DNA from 4 places in the Mesorhizobium sp. M8A.F.Ca.ET.202.01.1.1 genome. Region 1 is predicted to be linked to each of the others. Evidence: predicted binding sites of a transcription regulator. Region 1 holds the regulator's gene; each other region holds the start of a gene.
What was found. Region 1 encodes LexA, which represses DNA repair genes until DNA is damaged. Its sites were predicted from a motif close to TGTTCNNNNTGTGTTCNG; they were not measured.
Positions count from the first base shown of each region.

Region 2: a site for LexA is predicted at 2,167-2,184, ahead of EN845_RS23625 (metallopeptidase family protein). Genes of this name have one in related genera too.
Region 3: a site for LexA is predicted at 2,150-2,167, ahead of EN845_RS29805 (DNA recombination protein RmuC). Genes of this name have one in related genera too.
Region 4: a site for LexA is predicted at 2,654-2,671, ahead of EN845_RS04305 (sel1 repeat family protein). Genes of this name have one in related genera too.

Region 1 is NZ_SRUN01000010.1:131,897-136,105, forward strand. Features, by position in the region: gene EN845_RS21600 (ComEC/Rec2 family competence protein) at 1-2,324, shown strand, start outside; gene lexA (transcriptional repressor LexA) at 2,318-3,061, opposite strand; gene EN845_RS21610 (GntR family transcriptional regulator) at 3,472-4,209, opposite strand, start outside.
Region 2 is NZ_SRUN01000011.1:216,908-221,116, reverse strand. Features, by position in the region: gene EN845_RS23635 (DUF6504 family protein) at 1-1,158, opposite strand, end outside; gene EN845_RS36140 (hypothetical protein) at 1,100-2,143, opposite strand; gene EN845_RS23625 (metallopeptidase family protein) at 2,321-2,743, shown strand; gene EN845_RS23620 (DUF1737 domain-containing protein) at 2,788-2,994, opposite strand; gene EN845_RS23615 (CoA ester lyase) at 3,032-3,922, opposite strand.
Region 3 is NZ_SRUN01000018.1:13,432-17,640, reverse strand. Features, by position in the region: gene truA (tRNA pseudouridine(38-40) synthase TruA) at 1-80, opposite strand, end outside; gene EN845_RS29820 (N-acetyltransferase) at 104-610, opposite strand; gene fmt (methionyl-tRNA formyltransferase) at 607-1,560, opposite strand; gene def (peptide deformylase) at 1,566-2,096, opposite strand; gene EN845_RS29805 (DNA recombination protein RmuC) at 2,200-3,453, shown strand; gene EN845_RS29800 (GFA family protein) at 3,699-4,103, opposite strand.
Region 4 is NZ_SRUN01000001.1:803,137-807,345, forward strand. Features, by position in the region: gene EN845_RS04295 (acetyl/propionyl/methylcrotonyl-CoA carboxylase subunit alpha) at 1-628, shown strand, start outside; gene EN845_RS04300 (branched-chain amino acid ABC transporter substrate-binding protein) at 710-1,831, opposite strand; gene EN845_RS04305 (sel1 repeat family protein) at 2,263-2,529, opposite strand; gene EN845_RS04310 (DUF2147 domain-containing protein) at 2,970-3,311, shown strand; gene EN845_RS35310 (hypothetical protein) at 3,524-3,679, shown strand; gene EN845_RS04315 (hypothetical protein) at 3,719-3,913, shown strand; gene EN845_RS04320 (AMP nucleosidase) at 4,030-4,209, shown strand, end outside.

The DNA of each region.
Region 1 (4,209 bases):
TGCAAGCGGGCTTGCCGGCGCCAACTCCGTCTCCTGCCGCACGCAGGATCGTGCGCGCGCGCCGGCAAATCGGCCGGATATCCTTGCTTCGCCTGCGCCACGGCTTGGCCAAGGCGGCGGAGCTGGAACTTGACCGGGGCATCGCCTTCCTGCTGGTGCCGGTCTGCCTGGCGGTTGGGGCGATCGGCTACTTTTCGCTGGCGACCGAGCCCGATTTTGCAAAGCCTGTCGCGGTCATGGTGCTGGCGGCGACCTGTGCATTCGTCTCGCGTTCCTGGCCGAAAACCCATCTGTGTTTCATGGCAGTGCTGTTGTGCGCGCTGGGCCTGCTCGCGGCGAAGGTCGAAACATGGCGAGCAGGAACCCGGATGCTGGGTTCGGAAATCTCGACTCAATTGACCGGCCGCGTGGTCTCGCTCGAGGAGATGGAGAGCGGCCGTATCCGGTTGACCATGGACGTGATTTCGACCGCCCGGCCGAAATTGCGCTATGCGCCGGAAAGGGTCCGGCTTTCGGCACGCAAGATACCGCCGGAAATGACCGCTGGCTCGCTTATCACAGGCTACGCCAAACTGCTGCCGCCGACCGGTCCGGTGCGGCCGGACAGCTACGACTTCTCCTTCGACAGCTATTTCGCAGGCATCGGCGGCAGCGGCTTCTTTCTCGGCAATCCAACGGTTGTCGCTACCGACGATGGTGAGATGTCGCTGCCAGCCCGTCTTTTTTCAAGCATCGAAAACGCCCGCGAAGCCATCGCCGACCACATCAGGGGCAGCATCGGCGGCGCCGAAGGCGAGATCGCGGCGGCGCTGATCGTCGGCGTGCGCGCCGGCATTCCCGATGAAATCAACGAAGCGATGCGGCGTACCGGCATCTATCACATCATTTCCATTTCGGGACTGCATATGGCGCTGGTCGCCGGCACCATCATGGGTCTGTTGCGCGGTGCCTTCGCGCTGTTTCCAGACTTTTCCGCGCGCCGGCCGGTGAAGAAATATGCGGCCGCCGCCGCACTTTTCTCGATCGCCGCCTATCTCGTCATTTCCGGTGTCGTCGTTGCGGCCGAACGCAGCTTCATCATGCTGGCGGTGATGCTGATTGCCGTCTTGTTCGATCGCGCGGCGCTCACCATGCGCAACCTGGCCATCTCGGCGATCGCCGTTATCCTGGTTTCCCCGCACGAGGTCGTCGGCCCGAGCTTCCAGATGTCGTTCGCGGCAACCGCGGCCCTTGTTGGCGCCTATGCCGGCTGGGCGGACCACCGCGCTGGTAAGACGAGGCCACCGTCGCCAAAGCGGTCACTACCCGGGTTCCTGACGCGAAAATTCCTGCTGGCGACAGGTGGATTGGCCATGACCTCCATCATTGCCGGCAGCGCGACGGCGCTGTTTGCCATCTGGCATTTCCAGCGCGTATCGCCGCTCAGCCTGTTCGCCAATCTGGCCGTCATGCCGATCGTGTCGGTGGTCGTCATGCCTTTTGCGGTCCTCAGTTCGCTGGCGATGCCCTTCGGCGCCGACGGCCCGTTTCTCTACGTGATGGGCAAAGGCCTGACAGCGATGATCGCCGTATCGTCATGGATATCGGAGCGCTCGCCAATCGATGGGGTAGGTCTGATCTCGCAGCAATCCGTGCTGCTGGTGGCCGTCGCGCTGGTCATCGCGACGATGGCGACGACCTGGCTGCGGCTCGCGGCACTGCCATTCGCACTTGCCGGTCTGTTGACTGTGTCGGACATACGCACGCCCGACGTGCTGATCTCGGAAGACGCACGGCTGGTCGCACTGCCGATCGGCAATGGCGAACTGGCCGTCAACCGGGAACGTCCGAACGAATTCGCGGCCGACAACTGGAAACGCGCTCTGGTCTCCGAAACAATCGTCAAACCGGAAATGTTCGACAAGGCGGACGGGCAATTCGATATTGCCGCTCCCACCGACCTGCCGCAGGGATCGCCGTTCTATTGCCGCGAAGGCCTTTGCCTTGCCAGGCACCCTTCCGGCGCGATCGTCGCCTATGTCGAGGATCGCAAGAACACCTGGAAAGCCTGCGCCTTCGCCGACCTGATCGTCGTCAATGACGCGACCGCCTATGACGCCTGCCACAATCCGCTGGTTGTCGTCGTCACGAAACGGCAGCTCGCCCGCAAGGGAAGTGCTGCCGTCTTCTTCGATCCCCAGTCGGCCACAACCCCGGCTGTGATCGAATTCGCTGTCGACGGACCATACCGGCCCTGGCACGAGCAGCGAAAATTCTCACGCGAGGCGAGGGGGCTGCCGCCCTATAAAAAGCCAGACAAGTCCGATGGCAAACCGGCTCAGTAGCGCCTGATCAGCCCGACCAGCTTGCCTTGTACCTTGACTCTGTCCGGCCCGAAAATACGCGTTTCGTAGGCTGGATTGGCGGCTTCGAGCGCGATCGAGGCGCCTTTACGGCGGAACCGCTTCAGCGTCGCTTCCTCCTCGTCGACCAGCGCCACGATGATTTCGCCCGGACTTGCCGTGTTCGCATTGCGGATGATGACCGTGTCGCCGTCGAAGATACCAGCCTCGATCATCGAGTCACCCTTGACCTCCAGCGCATAGTGCTCGCCGCCCATGATCATATCCGGCGGCACCGAGATCGAATGCGTCTGATGCTGGATGGCATCGATCGGCACACCGGCGGCGATACGGCCCATGACCGGGATGGACACGGCTGAAACCACATCGTCGTCATTGCCGGCCGCGGGCAGACGCGAAGGCGCCGTCGCCGGCTTGAGCTGGCGGCCAAGATTGTTTTGACCAAGGCTGCCCTGGATGACGCTGGGCGAAAATTTCTTTGCCGCGTTCAGGCCGGGCGCGATCGAATCCGGCAGCCGCAGCACCTCCAGCGCGCGCGCCCGATTGGGTAGCCGGCGAATGAAGCCGCGTTCCTCCAGCGCCGTGATCAGGCGATGAATCCCGGATTTGGAGGCAAGATCGAGCGCTTCCTTCATCTCGTCGAAGGAGGGCGGTATCCCGCTTTCCTTGAGCCGTTCGTGGATGAACATCAGCAGTTCATGTTGCTTGCGTGTCAGCATGGCGGCCCCCAAGGCATTGAACGAAGGTCTGAACCAGAATCGAAAAAACAAACCCAGAACAAACACTATCTGTTCCAGTTGTGTTCCGCAACCGTTTAAAGTTTAATGAATTTGTTAAGGCTGCGGATGTTTTTTGTCCGCTACGGCGGGCAGAAGCCGACCTTTTCCGCCATCGGCAGGCCCATTGAAATCGTTATGGTTAATGGCCTGTGGCCCATCCGCTCCCGAGTTTGGCGTCAGCCGTTCGGAAGGCTTTCCCCGGGCGGATTGTATAATTTATCGGTCCGTTATTCGCGGAACGAAACGAAACCAAAACGCCAACGACTGGCAGCTTCGGGGCAGCGATGGACCCAGGCGTCCGGCCCCACTCCGACCAACGCGTGCGAATAGGTGTCGCGGAAGCGCCGGAGTCATCCCGAACCAGCTTTCAAGCTGCCGGCGCGGGCGGCGTATTTGGTCGGGCCGCTGTCTTCGCTGTGGACATAGACGTGCAGGGTGTAGCCGATATGGGCCACCATCAGCGCCTTGGCCCGCTCGACGTCACGATCGAGTGCCGCTTCCATGATCGCGGTATGGTGTTCGATCGCAATCGCTTCGCGCAGCGCCTCCATCGCCTCTTCGTAGCCATCCTTGAGGCCGGCCGCGGCCCGCAATGTCGGCGCCAGACCAAGAAAGCGATGATGCCGGCGCAATTGATCCGAGATCGTCGAGCGGAAACGCAACAGCCAATCGCATGTGGCGGCACTCAGCAGCGCCGCATGGAAAGCCTCGTGATTCTCGTCCCATTTGTCGACCGCCGCATCCGAGGGATCGTCGACCGCGGTTTTGCAACGGGAGAGCCGGTAGTGGGCGGTGACCACGGCATCTTCCCATTCCTTGCCGCCTTTCTCCATCGATTCGAGGAACAGGGGGATCTCGACCACCATCCTGGCGCGCGCCAGGTCCTCCAGTTCGGCCCGCGACACCCGAGCCACGGTAAAACCGCGATTGCTGATGGCGGTGACCAGGCGTTCGGCCTCGAGCCGCGACAAGGCTTCGCGCAATGGCGTCCAGCCGACTCCATAGGTGCCGCGCAGTGCACTCAGTTTGAGCGGGGCGCCGGGCATGAGGCGCGTGGTCAGGATATCGCGCCGCAACAGCTGATAGGC
Region 2 (4,209 bases), on a different contig from region 1:
CATCGGCGCCTGCATCCTGTCCGGCTTCTTCGGCGGCGTGGTCCGGCGCGGCGCCTCGCTGAAGGGGACGATGGCGACGGCGCGTTCGGGCAGATGGCTTTCCACAGGGACAGGCTGGAGAACCGCGCTCTCGCCGAGACGGGCGCGGATACGGTCGGCGAACAGGGCGATGTCGGCACCGTCGTCGGCCGCTTCACCGGTCAGATCGGTCTGCTGCGTGTCGAAAGCGGCGACAGCCAGCACCGAGAGGCGCACCAGGTCGAAGCCATAGCCGGCATCGATATGCTGCTCGAGTGCTGCCAGCCTTTCATGGAACAATTTCCGGATCAGCAAGGGTTCGCGCATCGGCCGCGAGGTGCCGAGCGCGATGCGGCTGACGGCGCCGTCGACGCGAAAGAGCAGCAGCGCCAGTGTCCGGGCGCCTTCGCCGCGGCGTTCGAGGTCGGTCTTCAAGGTCGTCGCCAGCATGCCCACCAGCCGCTCTATCTCCTCCGTCAGCGTGACGGGTTCGGCGAGATGGCGTTCGACCGAAAGCGGCGCGACGGGAAGGCGCGGCGAGATCGCTTCGTCGAGACGGCCAAGCGCCTGGTCGAGGCGCTGGAGCAGCAAGGCGCCGAAGCGGCGGGCAAGCGGCGCGCGCGGCGCGGCCATGACGGCGCCCGCCGTGCGCAGCCCGACGCTTTCCAGGCTGGCACGGGTTTCCGGCGCTATGCGAAGGGCGGCCAGCGGCAAGGGAGCAAGCAAGGCTTCCTCCTCGCCCGATAGAACGATGCGGTCGCCGCAAAAGCGTGCCGCCGCCCAGGCCGCCCCGGGCGTGCCGGCAAGCCCGGCGCGGACGTCGAAACCCTGATGCAAGAAGCGCGACAGGATTTCGTCGAGCATGGCGCGTTCGCCGCCGAACAGATGGGTGCAGCCGGTGACGTCGAGGAACAGGCCGTCGATGCTGTCCAGCGCCACCAGCGGCGTGTAGCGGTCGCACCAGTCGGCAAGGCCCTCGAGCAGGCGCCGGTCGGCCTCCGGATCGGCTTCGACGATGTCGATCGACGGATGCATGGCGCGCGCATCGGCAATCCCCATGTCGCGCTTCAGGTGCAGCGCCTCAGCCCGCTCGTCGAGGGCTGAGATGCGCTGCGCGTTGCCCTGGCGGTGGCTGATCACGAGCGGTGGGTGAGATGGCGACGGATGATCCGAGGGTCGGGAACGCCAGGATTTCCCCAGACGCTGCCGCAGGATCCTTTCGGCCGCCAGATAGGGAAACCACAGGGACAGGATTCTCTGCCCGCTCTTCCTCGCCCCTTCTTTCGTCGAATACGCGTTCATCGGGGTTCCACTCCAGTATGAATTGTCCAGGCAAGGCCGTGCGGCTCTTGCCGATGCTGATGGTGAAGGCGGGGTGGCCGATCGAACCGGCGAGCGGCCCGGCGACCGTGGCGCGCGGCACGGCCGGCGCCGACGCGGCGATGAGGCGGATAGGCGCCGCCGTCGGTTCCGGCTCGGCCGCCTGCCGCAGCAGGAACACCGGCCGGCCGGCACCTTGCGCCCGCGCATGCAGGCGGCGTGTCGCGGTCAGGTCCAGCCGCTGCGGATTGCCGCGGATTTCCAGAATGACGGCGGCAAGCGCCGTCATGCGTGCCGCCTCCTCGGCGATCCACAGCGCATCGACAAGCCTGGGCGCCTCGGAAAACAGCAATTGCCCGGGCTCGATGCCGAAGGCGGCATGCAGCCCCCTGGCATAGGGAAAGCCGGCCTCGTGGAAAATTTCCGATGTCCCGATCCATAAGATGGGCAGCCCCTGCGCCTGGTTGAGGATCAGGCTGACGAGCGACAGGGCGAAGCCGGCCACGGCTCCCGCATCGCGGGTTTCCAGGCCATGGATTTCGGTCAGGGCGGCTTTCGGCAGGCCGCCGCCGAGCGCGGCATCGAGCCGCTCGACGCCGATGGGCAGGAAGGCATCCGGCAAGGCCGCGGCAAGGCCGCGCCGGATGATCGTCAGATCGCTGCCTGGCGTGGGGTCAGCGCTGGCGCCGGCATCAAGGGGCGCCGCCGCCGGCGCCTGCAGGCGCTCGGGCAGCGTTCCCTCGATTTTCGCGATCTGGCGGCGCAGGGCAAAAACAGTCTCCCGCGCCACGGCGGTCATCGCCATGACGGTCAGCTTCCACTCACAATTGTTCCTGTTATGTTCCTATTGATTCCAGAGGGCGCTGGAAGAGTCAAGCAGAGTCATAAGGAATTTATTCCTCTCCCGGCGCGACGCCGGCGTATAGGCGTCATTTGCCTCGACCGGTGCGAACACCTATATGCCGGGATTAAAGGACAAAGCATGGCCCGCATCTACAAGACCCGCACCTGGCATGGCGAACTTGCGCCCTCGATGGAAGAATTGGAGTTCCTGGCCCTGGAGGCCTACGCCCATCTGCCGGAGGATTTTCGCAAGCTGACCGGCGAGATCGTCATCCAGATCGCCGAATTCCCGACCGACGAGATCATGGACGATTTGTCGTTGGAGACGCCGTTCGACCTGCTCGGCCTGTTTGAGGGGCGCGGCATCGCCGAACGCTGGAACCCGCAAACCGGGGAAGGCCCCAACCGCATCACGCTCTATCGTCGCGCCATGCTCGACTACTGGGCCGAGAACGAGGAATCGCTGGGCGACATCGTCACCCACGTGCTGATCCACGAGATCGGCCACCATTTCGGCCTGTCGGACGATGATATGGAAAAGATCGAAGAGGCTGCTGAATAGGCTGTGCCTTCGTCATCCTAGGGTCTGCGCCGCGTCGCTTTCCCCTACCAGTCGCTGAGCTTGGTATCCGGCCCGTATTCCTGGCCGTCGACATCCTTCACCACGGCCTGGCCGCAGCGCATGGTCTTGGCTTTCTTGTCATAGGCGTAGGTCGGCGAGCCGAACAGGTGCCAGCCCTTGTTCAGCGCCGCCGTCACCTTGTGGCAGAAGCTGGCGTCGTCCGGGGCGGTGAGAAAGCGGTAGAGTTTCATCGTCCAATTCCTGTCGTGTATCCCAAGTCGGCGAATATCATGCCCCGATGGCGGCCGCTTTCGCCAGCAGTTTTTCGGCCTGCGCCAAGTGCAGCCGCTCGACCATCCTGCCGTTCAGCGCGATGACGCCCTTGCCGCTGTTTTGCGCCTCCGCGAAGGCATCCTTCACCGCGCGCGCCTCGGCCAGTGCCTGCGCCGACGGGGCAAAGGCGCGGTTGGCGGCCTCGATCTGCGATGGATGGATCAGCGTCTTGCCGTCAAAGCCCATGGCGGCGGCCTGCGTGCATTCGCGGGCGAACGCGTCCAGGTCGCGAAAATCGTTGAACACCCCATCGAGCATGTCGAGGCCGCCGGCGCGCGCCGCCAGCAGCATCTGCATCAGCCATGGCAGGAGATAGGCGCGGTCGGGCGTCGCCAGGACGCCGGTATCCTTGATCAGGTCATTCGTTCCGGCAATGAAACAATCCAGCCGCGAGGCGGGGTCGCGGCCGAGCTCGGCGATGGCGCCGATGTTGAGCATGGCCTTGGGCGTCTCGATCATCGCCCATAGCTTCACGCTGTCGGGGGCAAAATTGTCGTCCAGCACATCGCCGACCTTGAGCACGTCGCGCGGTGTGTCGACCTTGGGCAGCAGGAGGCCGTCCGGTTCCGCCTTGGCCACGGCGGCAAGGTCGTCGGCGCCCCATTCGCTGGATAGCGCATTGACGCGCACCACCATCTCGCAGCGCCGGCCATTGCGGTCGGCACCAGGGCGATTGGCGAAAATGCCGGCCAGTTTCTCGCGCGCGGCGATCTTGTCGGCGGGGGCGACGGCGTCCTCGAGGTCGATGATGACGGCGTCGCAGGCAAGCTGCGCGATCTTGGCCAACGCCTTGTCGTTGGAGGCCGGGACATAGAGCACGGAGCGGCGCGGACGGTAGGTTTCCATGTCCGATCTATGCCGGTTGCGGTCGGGCGAGGCAAGCGTCCGACCGATACCTGATACGAGCCAACCGCGAAAGCTTGCGCCGTCCCTTGCCTGTCCTCCGCAGCCGTTGCCGAAGGGCGCCTTTCCTCTCCCCCGTCGATCGGGGGGTCCGAAGGACGGGCGAGACCCGCGGCTCGCCCCGGCAAGGTGTCGAGCGAAGCTCGACGGAGTGGGGGTCGACCTTTGGGCGCAAGGCGATGCGATGCTTGCGCCCGGTGCCCTTTCCTATGTCCGTTTGCGGCGGTTGC
Region 3 (4,209 bases), on a different contig from region 1:
ACCGAAGGCTGATCGGCCTGGTGCTGCCAGCCGGCAAACAGGCTGCCGTCATATTCGATGTCGAGGCGAAAACGCGGCATGCCGGTCGGCTGTACGCTCTCGCCTAGGCGGCGAGAGCGGTGAAGGCGGAGGCGTAGACCAGCCTGCCGGCTTCGGGTGCGTCACCCCAGGCCAGCGCCTGCAGCGCCTCGCCTTGGTATTCGCTGTCGAACTTTTCAGCCCGGGCGTGGCTATAGCCGAAACGGCCGTAATAGGCCGGATCTCCAAGCACAACGGCCAGCGTCTCGCCAGCATCCTTGAGCCGGATATGGGCCTCGCGGATCAGCGCGCCACCGATGCCGGAGCCGTGAAAAGACGGCTCCACCGCCAGCGGGGCAAGCGCCACGGCGGCAAAACTCTTGCCGCCGTTCTGCACGAACAGGCGCGAAAACAGGATGTGGCCAACGGCCTGCCCGTCTTCTTCCGCCACCAGTTCGACGACGGCATCACCGCCGGTCACCAGCGCGTCGACCAGTCCGGCCTCCGCCTGCTGGCCGAAAGCGTGTTCCTCGACGAGGCGGATGGCCTCGCGGTCCCGCGGCGTCGCCGCGCGTATCGACATCATGCTCATGAGAATTTCAGTCCTTTTTCGATCTTGGCTCCGCGCAGGAATTCCGACGCGGCGGCGGGCTTTCCGCCCGCACGTTGAACTTCGACCAGCCTGATCGCGCCTTTTCCGCAGGAGACCGTCAGCCGGTCATCGAGAATTCCTCCCGACTCGCCCAAATCTTCCGAAGGCGACAGGCCTTCGGACAGCGTCGAGCGAAGCAGTTTCAGCCGTTCCATGCGGCCGCCAAATTCAATTTCGGACCAGGCGCCGGGAAAGGGCGACAGGCCACGAATGTGATTGTGGACATCGGCCGCGGGCCGCGTCCAGTCCACGCGCGTCTCGGATTTATCGATTTTCCTGGCGTAAGTCACCCCTTCGGCCGCTTGCGCGGTAAATGTCAGGGCATTCCGTTCCAGCCGTGCCAGCGCTTCCACCATCAGGGCAGCGCCAACGCTCATCAATCGATCATGCAGATCGCCGGCTGTCATATCGGGGTCGATGGCGCATTTTTCAAGCAATGCCACCGGTCCGGTGTCCAGGCCCTCCTCCATGCGCATCACCATCATGCCGCTTTCCAGGTCTCCTGCCATGATGGCCCGCTGGATGGGGGCGGCGCCGCGCCAGCGCGGCAAAAGCGATGCATGGCCGTTGATGCAGCCGAGCCGGGGTGCCTCCAGAACCGCCCTGGGCAGAAGCAAACCATAGGCGACGACCACGGCGGTATCGGCGCCAAGCGCTGTAAAGGCGGCCTGTTCGGTCTCGCCTTTCAACGATGCCGGCGTGCGCACCTCGATACCCAACCGCTCGGCCTCGCGCTGCACCGGCGACGGCGTCAGCTCGAGCCCGCGCCGGCCCGCGGCGCGCGGCGGCTGCGTGTAGACGGCGGCGACATCATGTCCCACTTCGGCAATGGCGCGCAGCGTCGGCACCGAAAACTCCGGCGTACCCATGAAGACGACACGAAGGGGCATTTCCCCTATCCCACCAGTTTGCCTGGCGCCTTGTCCTTGGCGAGCTTCCTGAACTTCTTCACCACCATGTCGCGCTTCAACTTGGAGATATGGTCGATGAACAGCACGCCGTTGAGGTGGTCGATCTCGTGCTGCAGGCAGGTCGCCATCAGGCCCTCGGCCTCCATCTCCTGCAGCGTGCCGTCGCGGTCGAGATATTTGACCCGCACGGAAGCCGGGCGCTCGACCTCGGCATAGTAATCCGGGATCGACAGGCAGCCTTCCTCGTAGACCGACCGCGCGTCGGCGCTTTCGAGAATCTCCGGGTTGATGAAGACGTGCGGCGCCGGCGTTTCGTCTTCCTTGGCAAGGTCGATCACCAGCATGCGCAGCGGTTCGCCGATCTGGATTGCCGCCAGCCCGATGCCGGGCGCGTCATACATGGTCGCCAGCATGTCGTCGGCCAGTTTGCGCAAGGGCGCGTCGACGCGCTCCACCGGCTTGGAAACCTGGCGCAGGATGGGGTCGGGAAGGATGATGAGCGGCTTGATCGGCATGGCGTTTCACCTAAGACCTCCAAGGAAAGGCGTCAACCGGTGCGCCTGAGCCTCGTTCACGTTTTGATCTGTGCCAGCCCGCCGAATCGGCTATGCTGTCCACATGAATGATCTCAGCACCATCTTTTCGGAGCCTGTCGTACGGCTCGGCGCCTCGACAATCACGCTGGGTCACGCGCTGGCCTTCGGCGCCTTGCTGTTTCTCGGCTTGTTCGTGGCGCTCGTCGTTGCGCTGTGGCGGTCGGCCAAGGCGCGCGCGGTCGCCGCCGCGGAGGCCGCCGACCATGCCCGCGACGCCGAGACACGCATGGCTGGTATTTTGCAGTCGCAGGCTGAGATGCAGGGCCGCATGGGGGCCATCGCCGAAGTGTTCGGCGCCCGGCAGGCCGAATTGACGCAATCGATCGGCCAGCGCCTCGACGCCATGACCGGCCGCATCGGCCAGACCATGACCGAGCAGACCAAATCCACGCATGAGAGCCTGGCGAAACTGCAGGAGCGGCTGGCGGTCATCGACACCGCGCAAGGCAACATCCAGTCGCTGGCCGGCCAGGTCGTGCAGCTGCAGGCGATCCTCTCCAACAAGCAGACCCGCGGCGCCTTCGGCCAGTCGCGCATGGAGGCGATCGTCGCCGACGGCCTGCCGCATGGGGCCTATGAATTCCAGGCGACGCTGTCGAACGGCAGCCGGCCGGACTGCCTGGTGAAAATGCCGAACGGCGCGCCGTCACTTGCCATCGACGCCAAATTTCCGCTGGAAGCATGGAATGCCATCCGCGCCGCCGACGGCGCCGACCTGCAGAAGGTCGCGGCCCAGGCCTTTCGCCGCGACATCGAGGTCCATGTTCGCGACATTTCGGAAAAATACCTGCTCCAGGGCGAGACGCAGGACACGGCCTTCATGTTCGTGCCGTCGGAATCGGTGTTCGCCGAAATCCATGAGAATTTCGAGGCGGTCGTGCAGAAGGCGCACCGCGCCCGCGTCATCATCGTCTCGCCTTCGCTGCTGATGCTGTCGATCCAGGTCATCCAGGCGATCCTGAGGGATGCCCGCATGCGCGAGCAGGCGCATCTGATCCAGGGTGAAGTCATCAGGCTGATGGAAGATGTCCAGCGTGTCGACGAGCGGGTGCGCAAATTGCAGGGCCATTTCGGCCAGTCGGCCAAGGATATCGAAGACATCCTCGTCTCGACCTCGAAAGTGACCAAGCGCGGCCAGAAGATCGAGGCGCTGGAGTTCGGAGAAGGCGAGGCCGACGTCCCACACGGCGGCGCCGCCAAGGTGGAAGCCGCACCGCGCGTGGCTGATTCCAAGACGGGGCAGTTGAGGCTGAGGGTCGTCGAAGATGGAGAGTAGTCGCTCGACGCCAGAGATTAGCGAAGCGTCTATCCCATCGTCATTCTAGGGCGGAGCAAGGAGCGGAGCGACGCGCGCAGACCCTAGAATTCATGCCGCGACCGCGGCGCGCCGCAACAGTGCAGAATTCCGTTCCACGGCATCCTTCGGCAAGGTCACGGCATGGATCCTCGGGTCAAGCCCGAGGATGACGAAGCGATGGGAGGCTTCGCTAATCGCAGAGGTCTTGTGGGAGCCTACTAACCCTACTGCTCCTCCACCGTCGTCATGCCCTCGAAGTCCGGAAGCCAGTGCAGCGCCGACCGGTGCCATTTCTGGTGTCTCGGGACCAGGTCCTGACGCTGCCGCGAGGTCCCGACCCTGATCCCATAGACCTTCGGACCGTCGCCGACCGATGTCGCATAAAGGTGCGAGCCGCAGTCGGCACAAAAAGCCTGGGCGCGCTTGGCGCCGCTCGCCACGGTCTTGATATAGATTTTCGGCGCGCCCCTGGTGATCCGGTAGTGATCCTGCGGCGCGGGAACGGTGACGCGAAAGGCCGTACCGGTCAGCTGTTGGCAATCGGTACAGTGGCAGATCGAGGTCTTTTCCGGGTCGACCTCCGCCTCGTAGGTGATGGCACCACAATGACAGCCGCCGTCTATCTTCATCGTCATTCCTCCAAAATCGATCGGCTGATCTTAGCGACGCGGGGATGCGAGGCAACGGCGCGGCGCTGGTCCAGAGGCCAGGGCATGGATCACGAAGAGGGTTTTC
Region 4 (4,209 bases), on a different contig from region 1:
ACACCAGGAGATGCTGACGGCGGTCGCGCCGCCGACCGGCGAAATCATCTCGGCTGCCGCGCTGGCGGCCTCGGGTGCCGGAGCATTGCCGTCGGACGACCCCTGGTCGTCGCTTGCCGGCTATGCGCATTTCCACGGCGTTGCGCGGCGCACGCGGCTGAAGTTCGGCGACGAGGCCATCCTGGCCAAGGTTTCAATGCGGCCGGACGGGCGCTTTCAGGTGGCGCTCGATGCGCCGTATGACAGCACCAATTCGCATGACCTTCGGGCCGTTCCCCGCCTCGCCCGCTGGCCTGGCCACATCACCGTGTTCGAAGGCGCTGTCGCCTATACTTTCACCGTGCCGGATCCCCTGGCCAGGAGCGATGAAGCCGCTGCCGCCTCCGGCAGCCTGCGCGCGCCGATGCCGGGTCTCGTCAAGCTTGTGCGCGTGGCGAAAGGCGACGCCGTGATCAAGGGACAAATTCTGCTGATCCTCGAAGCGATGAAGATGGAGCACACCATCGCCGCCCCGCATGACGGGGTGATCGCCGAGATCGCCGGGGAAGGGTCACAGGTCACCGACGGGGCGGTGCTGGTGGGGTTCATCGAGGACCAGAACGCGTCGACCGCCGCCACCGGCCGATAGCCGGAGCGCATCGCGGACCGCAGACAGAAATGGCCGGGACGAACCCGGCCATTTCCTTGGACTAGCCGATCGTCGGAGCGATTACTGCGCGATCGGCGCGTACTTGCCGTCATGCCACTGGTTGATGTCATAGCTGGCATTTTTGAGGTCGCCCTTCTCGTCGAAGGTGACGTCGCCGACAACGGTGCTGATCGGCGTGCCGTTCTTCAACGCTTCGGCAACCTTGGCCGGATCGTCGCTGCCGGCACGCTTGATGCCTTCGGCGAAAGCCTGGACCACGGCGTAGGAGAACAGCGTGAAGCCTTCCGGCACGAAGCCGCCGGCCTTGATCTTCTCGACGGCCGCCTTGGCTTCCGGCTTTGCCTGCGGATCCGACGGGAACACGAACATGGTGCCCTCGCCGGCCGGGCCGGCAACCTGCCAGAACTCCGGCGAGGCGATCGAGTCCGGCATGATCAGCTGGAACTTCAGGTTCTGTTCGGCCGACTGACGCAGGATCAGGCCAGCCTCAGGATGGTAGCCGCCGAAATAGACGACATCGGCCTTGAGATCCTTCAGCTTGGTGACAAGCGCCGAATAGTCCTTCTCGCCGGGGTTGATGGCGTCATAGTAGACTTCCTTGAGGCCACCGGTATTCATGGTTGCCCTGACGGCGTCAGCCACGCCCTGACCGTAGGCGCTCTTGTCGTGCAGGATGACCACATTCTTGCCGGCATACTTCTTGGCGATCCACGGGCCGATGAAGGCGCCCTGTGCGTCGTCACGCGTATAAAGACGCATGATCGTCGGCCAGCCGGACTTGGCCGCGGCGTCGGTCAGCACCGGGTTCGAAGAGGCCGGACTCATCATCAGCGCACCGGCTTCGGCATAGACGGCCGAGGCCGGAATGCTCGAACCCGAGCAGGCATGACCGTCGATGAACTTGACGCCGTTGGCGATGATGCGGTTGGCGACCGAAACGGCCTGCTTGGGGTCGCACTGGTCGTCCTCGATGTCGAGCTTGATCATCGAGCCGTTGACGCCGCCCGCGGCGTTGATGGCATCGGCCGCGGCCTGTGCGCCCTGCTTGAACTGATCGCCGATGGTCGCGAGCTGTCCGGTCATCGGGCCAACCACCGATACGGTGATGTCGTCGGCGAATGCGACAGGCGCGCTCATCATCAGGCCGAAAATGGCCGCGCTCAAAATACTCATTTTTTTCATGACAATAGAACTCCTCCACTCACGCGCGGCCGCCCCGGCCGCGCTTCTTCCAGAGAGGCGGGACAATTTCATCCTTCACCGGGCCTGTCTAGGCGCATTGGCGCCGCTCGATTGGGCCTGCGCGGTCTCATCCACGCAAAAAGCCACGCCAGCCTTGTTCCGGCTGGTCGTGGCTTTTTGCCTGTCAGGCTGTTTCCCCGGCGCCCCCGCGCTGTGAACCCAACCCACCTTCCCTGTCTTCCTGTTGGCCATGATCTTGCCGAAGCCCCGATTCCACTTTCGGGATCATGGTCCGTCGCGCGGCTTGGGCCTGTCGGCCTGCCGCATTCTTTTTGTTGTTGGCCCGTGGCCTGGCTGTCTGCGCAGCCTTGTCCCTGTTGGCCCGACCGTCTTTTAGCGGTCTTGGCCGGAGCGTCCCCGTCTGGCGGAACTCAGTGCATGGTCATCCATTCGCGGGCTTCGCGCAGCGCCTTGGCGATCTCGACCTTCGACATGGCCGACGAGAGTTCCGAGCGCAGTTCCGCGGCGCGGGCCGAACCCTTGATGGCGGCGATGTTGAACCATTTGTGGGCGGCAACGACATCGGTCTCGCAATCGCGACCGGTCGCATACATCATGCCCAGTTCGAAAAGAATGTCGGCCTGGGCAGTTGCCCCCATGGCGCCGAAGCCTGCTTCAAGCATTTCAAAACGTGCCATTTTAGTCCCCTGTCTGGCTCCCGAGAGCTGCCTCCGTTTGTCTTGTCCGGGGCGCGCTCTTTCGATGCTTTCGAGAATGCCGCGCAGGCTTGAATCCGTCGTTAAATGGCGTGCTTAATTTGAGGAAAACAAAGCTAAAACAAGAGGTAAACACGGAAATTCGTTAAGGATACGAAACCAGCAATTCGGCTGGTTTTCGCCAAATTTGACGAAAATTTTCGGGACCCCGATCAACACTCCGCTAACCACGGGAAACAAACACGACGCGGCGATCGTTTCCGTTTCCGTCCCGACAGAGCGAATTCAGCCGCTTTCAAAACGCCAAAGTCTTCCGTTGCGGCACCGCTTTTGTTTTGACGGAAGCTGGACTAGCTTACGTTTGCGTAAGCGGCAGACCGGCGAGGCGGAGCATCCGGCCGGCTATCCAAACGGAGGAAGACATGTTTCGAAAAGTGAGCCTGGCCCTGGCGGCCACTTTGATGCTGAGCGGCGCGGCATGGGCCGATCCGATCGAGGGCAACTGGAAAACGCAGGCAGGCGACACCGCGGCCATTTCAGGCGGCGATTCATTTTCCATTACGCTCAAGTCCGGTAAATATGCCGGCAAGACCATCGGATCGCTCAAGGCGGCCGGCGACAACAAATATACCGGCAACATCACCGATCCGGCAAACGACAAGACCTATTCCGGCAAGGCGACATTGGCTGGCACCTCGCTCAAGATGAGCGGTTGCGTGCTAGGCGGACTGATCTGCAAGAGCCAGACCTGGCACAAGCTCTGATCGTCCATCTCCTTGCGATCTCAAAACGGGGCCCGGCGGGCCCCGTTTTCGTTTTATCGACGCGCTGACCGTGACCCTCGATGGCCGTTCGGGCCGGCGGCGACCCAGCCAATGTCCCGTCAATCAATTTGAACCGCAGATGAACGCCGGCCTCAGAGCCGGTTCAGAGGCGTCAGGGCATTCTCCTGCGTGTTGAAGCAGACACGGACCCAATGCTTGCTCGCCGCTTCACCATCGTCTGCCTGCTGATGAGCCTGTTTGGGATGTTCTTCGCCATCCTCGTCGCCGAAGCGGCCCGGTCCCCCCGCTCCTGGGAGGAAGCCGCCAGAATGTGCCACCTCGCCTGCCCGACCAACCTTCGCCACTGAAACAGAGAACCAGACCTCGAAAAGAAAAGCACAGACATCATGAACCGCATCGCCGCCAACCTCGCCAAGACCCTCCGGCTCCTGCCGAGGGCGGCGCTTATCCTGGTGCTCCTGGCCGCTCCGGTCCTGGCGGTGCCGATGATGCGCGCCGATGCCGGCTCGACGATCGAGGCGCCGGCGCTCAGAAAGTCCGGCGTCGGGTTCGTGCTGCTGGTCAGCCTGCAGCGGGGTTGAAGAAAAATGGCGCTTTGAGCGCCTTCGGCGGCGAGCCCCCTCCCAACCGCCTCCCCAAGTCTCTATATTGAGTCATGGAAAAGCGAATCTACCCCCAAGCCATCGAATCAGTCGTCATGCCCGAGCCTTTTGGCCGGCAAAGCTTCGACAATGCCGAAAAGGCCGTTACCGCGCTGAAGGTGCTTTACAACCGCAACACCAAGTTCCTTCGCGATTCCTTCGCAGCCCTTGCCGCCGGCGGCGACAGCAGCAAGCGCTACCGGGCCTTCTACCCCGAGATCGGCGTCACCACGAGT